DNA from 2 places in the Peribacillus muralis genome. Region 2 is predicted to be linked to the other one. Evidence: riboswitches for the same ligand, from Rfam matches in the RefSeq annotation. Region 2 holds a riboswitch; the other holds the start of a gene.

Region 1 (5,064 bases), 200 kb from region 2:
TCAGATTTAGTGGCACCTACAAGCGGATTCAAGAATAGACCGTCGACGATTTCCAAAGCTGTCTTTTGGATATATTCATGGGCACGGTGGACTGGGTTCCTGGTCTGGAATCCGACAACCGTTTTCCACCCCTTCGCTGCAAAAGCTTCCCTCGTCTCGACAGGATCCAAATAATGAGCATGAAATAGGGAACGTTCAATCCTTTTGACCAATTTTATTTCACCGCCGGCATATACATTTCCACGTTCATATAAATTTTTCACCCCTGGATGCTTCTCGTCATCCGTCTGATAAACCAACGTCGCTTCCAATGTTTTATCTGGAGTGAAGATATCGGAAACAGTAAGGACGCCGTATGTTTCCCCCTCATGCGTAAGCTTTACTTCCTCTCCGATAGTAAGGGTCTTTGCTGACGATTCCGATAATGGCAGTGTAATCGGTATGCTCCAAACATGGCCGCTGCTCAGTCTCATAGTTTTGACAACAGCCTCGTAGTCTCTTTTTGTGAAAAAGCCTTTTATCGGGCTATATGCGCCCGTCCCTATCAACTCAAGGTCACTTAAGGCAATCGCATCAATTTCGACTGAATTTTTTATTTTACCAGTATCATATGTTGGTTCCCAAAGATCGATTAAAGTTCCTCCGTGAGGCAGACTGTTTGTCATGCTAATTTCCCCCTATGTTTTCTATTTATTTAGGATAAATGCAAGCCGCATTCCGTTTTTTGAGCGCCTTGCCAGCGTCCTGAGCGTAAATCATCCGCATTAATGGCAGCTGAAGTGCAGGTCTTACAGCCAATACTCGGATAACCGTTATCATGCAGGATATTATATGGCAGTCCATTTTTATGTGCATACCGCCAAACGTCCTTCCATGTCCAATGGATTAGCGGACAAATCTTAATTGATTGGAACTTATTATCTCTATTGATGTACTCGGTTGCGGCCCTTGTTTCGGATTGCTCGCGTCTCAGCCCAGACAGCCAAGCCGTTGCCGTCGAAAGCACCTCAGTAAGTGGAGTGATTTTACGGATATGACAACACTTATTAGAGTCACTTAGCCATAATTCGTCTCCATATTCCGAAGCTTGTTCCTCCAGCGTCAAAGCAGGTTTCTTCATCTCTATTGAAAGGTCCGGATATTTTTTTTTCACTTGATCGATCAATTGATACGTTTCCTCAAAATGGACATCCGTATCGAGGAAAACGATTTTGGCCGCAGGGTTCACCTTTGCCAGTAAATCCGTAAGCACGATGCCTTCTATCCCAAAGCTACACGCATATATGAGCTTATTCCCGTATTCTTCATTAGCCCATTTCAGTACCTCCAAAGCCCCTTTTGTCTCACTATCTTCAGGAAAGACCGGTAAAGAATCACAATTGAAATTTTCGTATTTAATTAATGCAACCAACCTTATAGCCCCCTCTAAAACTTGCTTGCGTATCAATGGCTGGAGTAACAGGTGATCGGAACCCACTGTATCTTTAATTCTAGGAAAAAGAGACGAATTTAACCAATATTCTCTTTATATTAGTTAAACACGCCTCTAGTTTTTCTAGTCAGCAGCTGTCTTATTTAATTCTAAGCTTTTCATTTCTTTCCATTTGAATGATTTTACCATCTTGGACAACAAGTGTGATGGATCCATACTTCATTGAATGAAGCATTTCTTGAAGTCTTTCAAATATTTCCTCAAGCTGATTCTCTTTATCCAAAATAGTTCCTCCTTTAAGAAAATCGACCACTCATTTAATTTTCTTAAATTTATATAATTCCACTCAACCTTACATTGTTATGGATTATTCAAAATTTTTATAAAAAACAAAAATCTTTCCATAATGGAAAGATTTCAAGGTAAATAACCATTACCTTATCTTCCAAAATGGTGAACCATTTTGTTGGATGTAGCACCTTGCATACATCATGCAGGTTGCTGGACTTCAAAGGGCCAATTCCCTCCGTCGCTCTGGATAAGTTTTATTATTTTAAATATTACCATATATTCAATCCTTGTCAATGGAGTTTTCTTATAAAACAACTTGGATTAATTAAATGGATGAATTGTAATTATTATACACGATATTCATTTTCTATTTTTTTGTCCATGTCCTACATGCTTGCATTTATGGATGATCTGCAATTGAATGAATTAGCTATGCAAGAAACGGAATCAGAGTGACACATTTCTTAATTGAATTGCCTCTACAAATTCCTGAACTTGACCTTGGACGCGATCGACCAGGTTCACATCATGAATCGGGTTTTCTGGAGTTGTTTTATCTATTTCCTTATCAACGAAATAAATGCCTTGCAATGGCTCGCCTTTTAAGATGGAAATTAACGGCTTTAGTGCATAATCAATCGCCAATAAATGCCTGTGGCTCCCCCCGATCATAATCGGAAGCACCGGTTTTCCCTTAAACGCATTTTCCGGCAGCAAATCAATCAATGCTTTCAATACACCCGTGTAGGATGCTTTATATACAGGTGATCCAATGATGATTCCCCTCGCTTTAGAAATCTTTTCTGCAAGCTTTAAAATTTCTTCGCTGTTATAAAGGCCTTGGAACAAATCATCTGCTGAAAATTCGGTAATTGAATAATATGCTGTGGCAAAGCCCTCTTTCTCAACTAATGATTGAATATGTTTCAGTGAAATGTCCGTTCTTGATGGAATTGCAGGACTTCCTGATAATATGACAATTTCGCTCATGTACATTTCCTCCTATTATCTTATTTCCAAACTTGCACTTTCCTTCATGTATTATCTGTTATTTAATTTTATCGTAATAGTCTGAAAAATAGAAGTCAACTTACAACCCTTGGCCAGTTGTTGTTTATTTTCGTTTATTCCAACGAAATCGAACGTACCTATCTATATAAAACCTGAACGAATGGAATAATGCGTTTTTCAGTGCGGATCGTGAAGAGCGATTGCTTCAGTGAAAATCAATTCGACATAATCGTGAAAAAGGTCGTGCCAATAATTTATAGGGTTAAAAAAATATAGACAAACTCTATGAAATGAGTTTGTCTATATTCTGGACTCGATAGTGACAGCTGCTTTTTAACCGATTTTCAAATCTGCCTCTTTCAAGGATGCTTTTACCATATCTATAAAAAGTCGCATAAAACGATCATCACCCGTTAATTCCGGATGAAAAGCACTGACAAGGACATGTTCCTGTCTTGCAGCGACGACTTTATTATCATATTCAGCCAAAATCTCCACATCCACCCCAGCTCCAACAGCATATGGAGCACGGATGAAAACGGCTTTGAATGGTTCTTCCATTCCATTGATCGATAAGTTCGCCTCAAAGCTATCACGTTGACGGCCAAATCCGTTTCTTTTCACGGAAATATCCATCAATTCAAGATAAGCCTTTTCATCGCCAGACAAACGATTGGCCGCCAATACCATTCCCGCACAAGTACCGAAAATCGGTTTTTTTTGGTCAAAGAATGTTTTGATTGGACCCATAAAGCCATAGCGATCCATAAGCTTTCTCATCGTCGTACTTTCCCCGCCAGGTATGATCAAGCCATCGATTTCGCTTAACTGTGATGGTTTTTTTACGATTAATGCTTGCGCACCGGCTGAATCGATTTGGTTCAAGTGTTCTTCAATTGCTCCCTGTAATCCTAAGACACCGATCGTTATCATCTTACCAACCACGTTCCTGCATACGTTCTGCTGGAGCCAGCTTAGAAATATCGATTCCTTTCATTGCACTGCCTAACTCTTTTGACAAACGGCCTATTAATTCGTAATCCGTAAAATATGTAGTAGCTTGAACGATTGCCGATGCGAATTTTTCAGGATTTTCCGATTTGAAAATGCCAGAACCTACGAATACGCCATCTGCCCCTAATTCCATCATCAATGCAGCATCAGCTGGTGTAGCGATTCCGCCAGCGGCAAAGTTGACAACAGGCAATTTTCCTGTCCGCTTGATTTCTCTTAAAATCTCAAATGGAGCACCTATATTTTTCGCTTCCGTCATCAATTCGTCGTCACTCATTATACTTACCTTACGGATTTGGGACTGTACCTTTCTCATATGGCGAACAGCTTCCACTATATTTCCAGTACCTGGCTCTCCTTTTGTACGAAGCATTGATGCACCTTCGCCAATCCTACGAGCAGCTTCGCCTAAATCACGGCAGCCGCAAACGAAAGGAACTGTGAATTCACTCTTTAAAATATGATATTCCTCATCTGCAGGAGTCAGCACTTCACTTTCATCAATATAATCCACACCCATTGATTCCAAGATTCTCGATTCAACAATATGACCAATTCTCGCCTTGGCCATGACTGGGATGGATACGGCATTCATTACTTCCTCAACAATTCTTGGATCGGCCATTCTTGCAACGCCCCCAGCTGCCCGAATATCGGAAGGGACCCGTTCCAATGCCATAACGGCAACGGCACCAGATGCTTCAGCGATTTTTGCTTGTTCCGCATTGATGACGTCCATGATTACGCCACCCTTTTGCATTTGTGCCATTCCTCTTTTAACTGTTTCAGTTCCTAATAATTTTTCCACAATGATTCCTCCTAATATTTGCATTTTTTAGATTTGTTATTTAGTATAAAAAATAGTTGACCGCATTGAAAGTGTCAGTTTCCAACAATTTAATGGGTTCAGCAATTAAAAATCAATAAGGCGGGAACTAAATGAACATGCTAACGTGTGATTTAAATCGATTTTGTGACGTACCATTGTACGAGCAATTATATTCACATATTAAAAAAGAAATAATTGAGGGCAGGCTTCCGTTTGGAACAAAGTTGCCTTCCAAGCGGAAATTAGCAGAGTTTCTACAGATTAGTCAAAATACCGTCGAGACTGCATATGAGCAGTTGACTGCTGAGGGATACGTTGAAGTCATTCCGAGAAAGGGATATTATATCCAAACATTCGAGGATTTAGAGTATACGCAGTCTAAGCATGTTGCGTTGGAGCCATATAGAGTTCAACAAGGAGCAGTTCAGTATCACTTTCATCCAAGCCAAATTGATACGGAAAATTTTCCTTTTGAAAAATGGCGAAA
Region 2 (5,064 bases):
GATGATAAATCATAAACCGATGTGGCACCGGGAAAGTCCCCGATTTTGGATGGATCGCCGGTAATGATCAATATCTCGTTCAACCCCACCGTCTGCAAGCCCATTAAGTGGGACTGCAGACCGATTAAATTACGATCACGACATGTTATATGTACCATTGGCTTCACATTCAATTGGGTCTTCAATAAATTTGCCAGTGCCTCATTCGATATTCTTGGTGAAGCAAGTGAATTATCCGCTAATGTAATGGAATCCACGCCTGCACTTTTTAAAGCTTTCGCACCAATCATGAAATTTTCTATCCCCAACTTTTTCGGTGGATCGAGTTCAACAAGAATCGTCCTTTCTGTTTTGGCCTTTTCATATAGAGGAAGTTCCCCTTCTCTATCGTTTATCTCAATTATTTCTATTTGCCGTGGTTTCGTGAATTTTTCATTTACAGGAGCCAAGCTTCCAACTGCCTTCTTCACGGCTTGAATATGCAGGGGAGTGGTTCCGCAGCACCCGCCTATGATCGTCGCTCCTTGCTTACGTAAGTCCAGGGCACTCGAGCCGAAATATTCAGGAACTGCTTTATAGACGAGCCTTCCATCCACATAATCCGGGAGGCTTGCATTCGGATAGATGGCAATCGAAGCATGTTTTGGCAAATTCACTTCTTCCAATGAACGAATCATATGGTGCGGGCCAAGCCGGCAATTCACGCCAACAACATCTGCCCCCAATTGCTCAAGCTTTTGAAATGCATCATTTAAATGGAGCCCATTTTGGAGATTGCCCAGTTCATGCATGGATACATTTGCAATGATGGGCAGTTCCGTTTCTTTTTTAACGATTTGCAATACGGTTTCCAGTTCTTCGAGATCATAATATGTTTCCAGTAGGATCCCATCCGGATTTTCCATCAATAAGCTGTAAAGTTGTTCACGAAAGCCTCGCTTTATTTCTTCCATGCTCAAATCGGATTTTCTAATACTTCGCTGTGCCCCGATTGTACCGAAGACGTAAGCCTTGCCTTTTGCCGCTTTTTTAGCGAGGATGACTCCTTGGCGATTGATCTTGCTTACCTCATCTTCGAGCCCATGACGCTTCAACTTGTTGAAGTTGGCACCATAGGTATTCGATTGAAGGATATCTGCACCCGCCTCCAGATAGGCACGATGGATCGATTCTATTTGATCGGGGTTCGTACAGTTCAATTCCTCATAACACTGATCAATGCCATAGGAGTATAATAAAGTCCCCATTGCCCCTTCTCCTACCAGCATTCTTTCTTTTAATTCTTTACGAAAATTCATTATTACACCCTCTCTCAAAAACGATTATGTTTTTGTCATTTTCTAAGAGTATGAGAGAAAAGGAAAAAAACCTTCTCAAAGAAGAAGGTTTCTTGAAACTTTCTCCTCATCTATCAAGCTCTGCTTGCTGGATTTAGCACCTTTGCCTAAGCTGGTTGCTGAGGTTTCTTCGGGCCAGTCCCTCCACCTCTCTCGATAAGATCGATATTCAATTTTCACAAATTTCAAAATTTATTTATATTTAATTTACATGATTAACCTGTCCATTTCAATACCTTACTCGCCATTTTTTCATTTTTCCGATAATTACTTCACTTCTTTACAGCCTGAATTCGTTTTCCGGCCCTTTGTTTCCAGTCCTCCGCGAGTGAATCCAAAGCAAATAAAGTACGTGCTCCTTCCAGCCCGTCCCTTCCATGGAGAATCACCTCCGTTGCGTATTGAACGGTAATTTTTTCCTGATGTCGTTCAAGTAACACGATCTCATCTTGCTTCTTTATGGTCCCCTCTTTGATGACCCTTGCAAAATACCCAGTGAAACCAGTTTTCATGACTGATTTCAAAAAGCGAGGCTCGAGGTTATAATGGGATATCGTCGAGCAGGGTATCCTTCCCTGGTTAATTTGGATGATCGCTTCACCCATTTGATAAACATCTCCAATATATGTAGTATCCTCGGTCATCCCTGTCACTGTTACATTTTCACCAAATGCAGGAATATCCAGTTTTTTAGAGAATTTGGCATTCCATAATGCGTAGTGTTCATAAGGATAAAAACATATAACCCGATCAGGACCCCCGTGGAATTTTACATTGCCTACTCCGTCACCCATTATGCCCGATTTTGTTACCGTTAAGGTCTCGACTGCTTGTTTGCTCATCGCGGAGAATATGTTGATATTCGCAAATGTTTCTTGTTTTGGCTTCCCGACTTGAAGTGAAACTATTTTCTTGTTATTCATTTATCCCTCTTCCAATCCTCATAAAATGTGAATTATTCTTATATGAATAAATTATACTAAAAATCCCTTTTATTCTATAGTTTTTTTAGGAGAATATACCATTACTGAAAATCACACAACTTTCGAATTGGATGAAATATCATTGAATTCCAAGAAAAATCATTAGTAAGTTACCGTAATAATGTTGCTATTTCAGAATTAAATATGGTAGAATATGAACACAATATATAGTCGAAAACTACAACGGTTCGCCTATATGTTGATTTCACGATTGAATTCCTCATTGTCGCTCTTTAGGGAGCGATTTTTTTTTGCCCTGCTTTCGCCTTCCGACATGACCACTTCTTCATAGTCGCTAAACATACATACAGAAAGCCAAGCATTCCTTCTCCGCTTGGCTTTTTTTCGTATTAAGCTTGTTTCTTTTTTTTCGGTGCCGCCTTCTTTCTGGTGGTTTTTTTCTTTTCCGGCTCTTCATGTTTCGTTCGGTCAATGGAAGCCTGTAATGCCTCCATTAAATCGGTTACATTGTTTGCGACCGGTTCCTTTGTTGTGGCACTAATCGCCTTCTGTCCCTTTTTCTTAGATTCAATCAGTTCAAGTAAAGCGGTTCGATAATCATCAGTATATTTGGTCGGGTCGAACGTCGATGTTAATTGATCAATTAACAGGACTGCTGTATCAATTTCTTTTTTTACGATCGTATCATTAGCTGGGATATTGGGAACATCCGCTGCAGGACGCACTTCATCCGGATAATGAATCGTTTCCATCACTAGCGTATTATCAACGACTCGAATGACAGCCATTTGTTCTTTTGAACGAATGATTATTTTCGCTATTCCTACCTTATTGGATTCCTTAAGCGCTTGTCTTAAAAGGGAATAGGCTTTTATTCCTCCGTCGTTGGGAGACATATAATAACTGCGGTTAAAATAAATCGGATCGATTTCCTCTATTTTCACGAAATCCACGATTTCCACAGCTTTTTCTTCATTTTGTTTCTTCAGTTGTTCTAGTTCATCGTCCTCCAAGACGACAAACTTTCCTTTTGTATATTCGAAAGCGCGAACGATATCATCTTTACCCACTTCTTTCTGGCATACCGGGCAAACCTTTTCATATTTAATTGGTGAGTGACATTCCTTATGCAACGTCCGTAAAGATATATCCTTATCTTCCGTAGCCGCATGAAGTTTAATCGGTATGTTCACCAAACCGAATGATATGCTCCCCTTCCACATTGTATGCATATGGGTCACCTCATAATTTATTTTTTATTAATTTTAAGAACACTGTTATTATCCCCCTTCGTCATAAAAAAACCGAAAAAAAATTTGCCAACTCTAAGCCTTTGTTTTTTTGGAAAAAATAATGTTAATCATCTATTTGCGGAAGGTGTTATTTAAAAATGAAACCGATGCTGCCAACTTATTACCCAGAAGCGCCCAACTCTAACGATTGGCGTTATGAAGTCAAGTATGACGGCTTTAGGGCCGTTCTAACGGTTGACTCCGATACGATAAGCATTGTGAGTCGGAATGAAAAGGAATTATCTCAGCTATTCCCGGAAGTCATTACCTTCATTAAGGAAATGGATTTGGAAACGTATCTCCCCTTAGAGCTGGATGGAGAATTGGTATGGCTGACGAATCAAGCAAAGGCAGATTTCTTTCAGATGCAATGGCGAGGCCGTTTACGAAACCAATCTTTGATACTGGAAAATGCTCATTATTCCCCATGCCGTTTTATAGCGTTCGATCTCCTGCGAATCAAAGGAAAGGACGTCAGAGGCACATCCATGGAGAAGCGCCGGGAATTGATGGTGAAGATGGGGAAACAACTCGGCCTTCCAAGTCCTCCCGACCCTACCGATCAAGCAATAATACAAATAATTGAAAGCTTCGATTGTCTGGATGCCGCATTGAATGAGGTGATTCTCTTTGATGGAGAGGGAGTAGTTGCCAAGGAAATTCGAGGTACATGGCAAGAAGGGAAACGAACGACATCTTGGATTAAGACCAAAAATTGGAAGGCGGTTTCCTGTTTCATCACGGCATTGCATAAAGAAAACGGATATATATCCCTTGGGGTATTCAAGGAAGGTGAAATATCGAAAATCGGAAGTGTCAAAAATGGTTTGAGTGCTCAAAACAAAAGGATCCTGCATGACCTCATTAAGCAAAATGCCTCAGGAGAGGACGCACAGTTTTACTATATCCACCCTTCCATTTGCATCGAAGTTCAATACTTACACGTTTATGAGGAAAATGAATTGCGTGAGCCTCAGTTTTCGCAATGGCTTTTGCAAACGGTGCCAACTGAATGCACGTGGGAAAAATTCAGATTAAGTCAGTATACTTTTCCCGAAACCGTCCAATTAACCTCCCGCGACAAACCGCTATGGACAACGGCAGGCAAAGACGTGATCAAAGTGGAATATCTTCATTATTTGCGTGAGGTTTCCGCTTTCTTCTTACCTTTCTTAAAGGATAAATTATTGACGACGATTAGGTACCCTCATGGAACTTTGGCTCAAGAAAGGTTTTTTCAGAAAAACAAACCTGATTATGCACCAGGTTTCATTGAAACGTTCAGGGACGAGGGTATTGAGTATATGCTTTGCAACGATGTTGAAACGCTTCTTTGGTTTGGTAACCAACTTGCATTGGAGTTTCATGTTCCATTCCAAAAGGCGGGAAAAACAAATCCTGATGAAATCGTTCTGGACTTGGATCCTCCTTCGATTGAATACTTTTCACTTGCGGTCAAAGCCGCACTGGAAATAAAAAAGGTGACGGAAT

The links. Region 2 has a riboswitch for S-adenosylmethionine ahead of ABE28_RS12995 (bifunctional homocysteine S-methyltransferase/methylenetetrahydrofolate reductase). Riboswitches for the same ligand answer to the same signal wherever they lie in the genome.
Region 1: it holds a riboswitch for S-adenosylmethionine, as region 2 does, so the genes downstream of both, ABE28_RS12095 (YezD family protein) here and ABE28_RS12995 (bifunctional homocysteine S-methyltransferase/methylenetetrahydrofolate reductase) in region 2, are expected to answer to the same signal.

The regions. Positions count from the first base shown of each region.
Region 1 is NZ_CP017080.1:2,486,120-2,491,183, forward strand. It holds gene sat (sulfate adenylyltransferase) at 1-665, opposite strand, end outside; gene ABE28_RS12090 (phosphoadenylyl-sulfate reductase) at 695-1,399, opposite strand; gene ABE28_RS12095 (YezD family protein) at 1,572-1,715, opposite strand; SAM riboswitch class I at 1,868-1,977, opposite strand; gene ssuE (NADPH-dependent FMN reductase) at 2,171-2,713, opposite strand; gene pdxT (pyridoxal 5'-phosphate synthase glutaminase subunit PdxT) at 3,068-3,667, opposite strand; gene pdxS (pyridoxal 5'-phosphate synthase lyase subunit PdxS) at 3,669-4,580, opposite strand; gene pdxR (MocR-like pyridoxine biosynthesis transcription factor PdxR) at 4,688-5,064, shown strand, end outside.
Region 2 is NZ_CP017080.1:2,687,799-2,692,862, forward strand. It holds gene ABE28_RS12995 (bifunctional homocysteine S-methyltransferase/methylenetetrahydrofolate reductase) at 1-1,298, opposite strand, end outside; SAM riboswitch class I at 1,402-1,500, opposite strand; gene ABE28_RS13000 (MOSC domain-containing protein) at 1,610-2,260, opposite strand; gene ku (non-homologous end joining protein Ku) at 2,671-3,513, opposite strand; gene ligD (DNA ligase D) at 3,672-5,064, shown strand, end outside.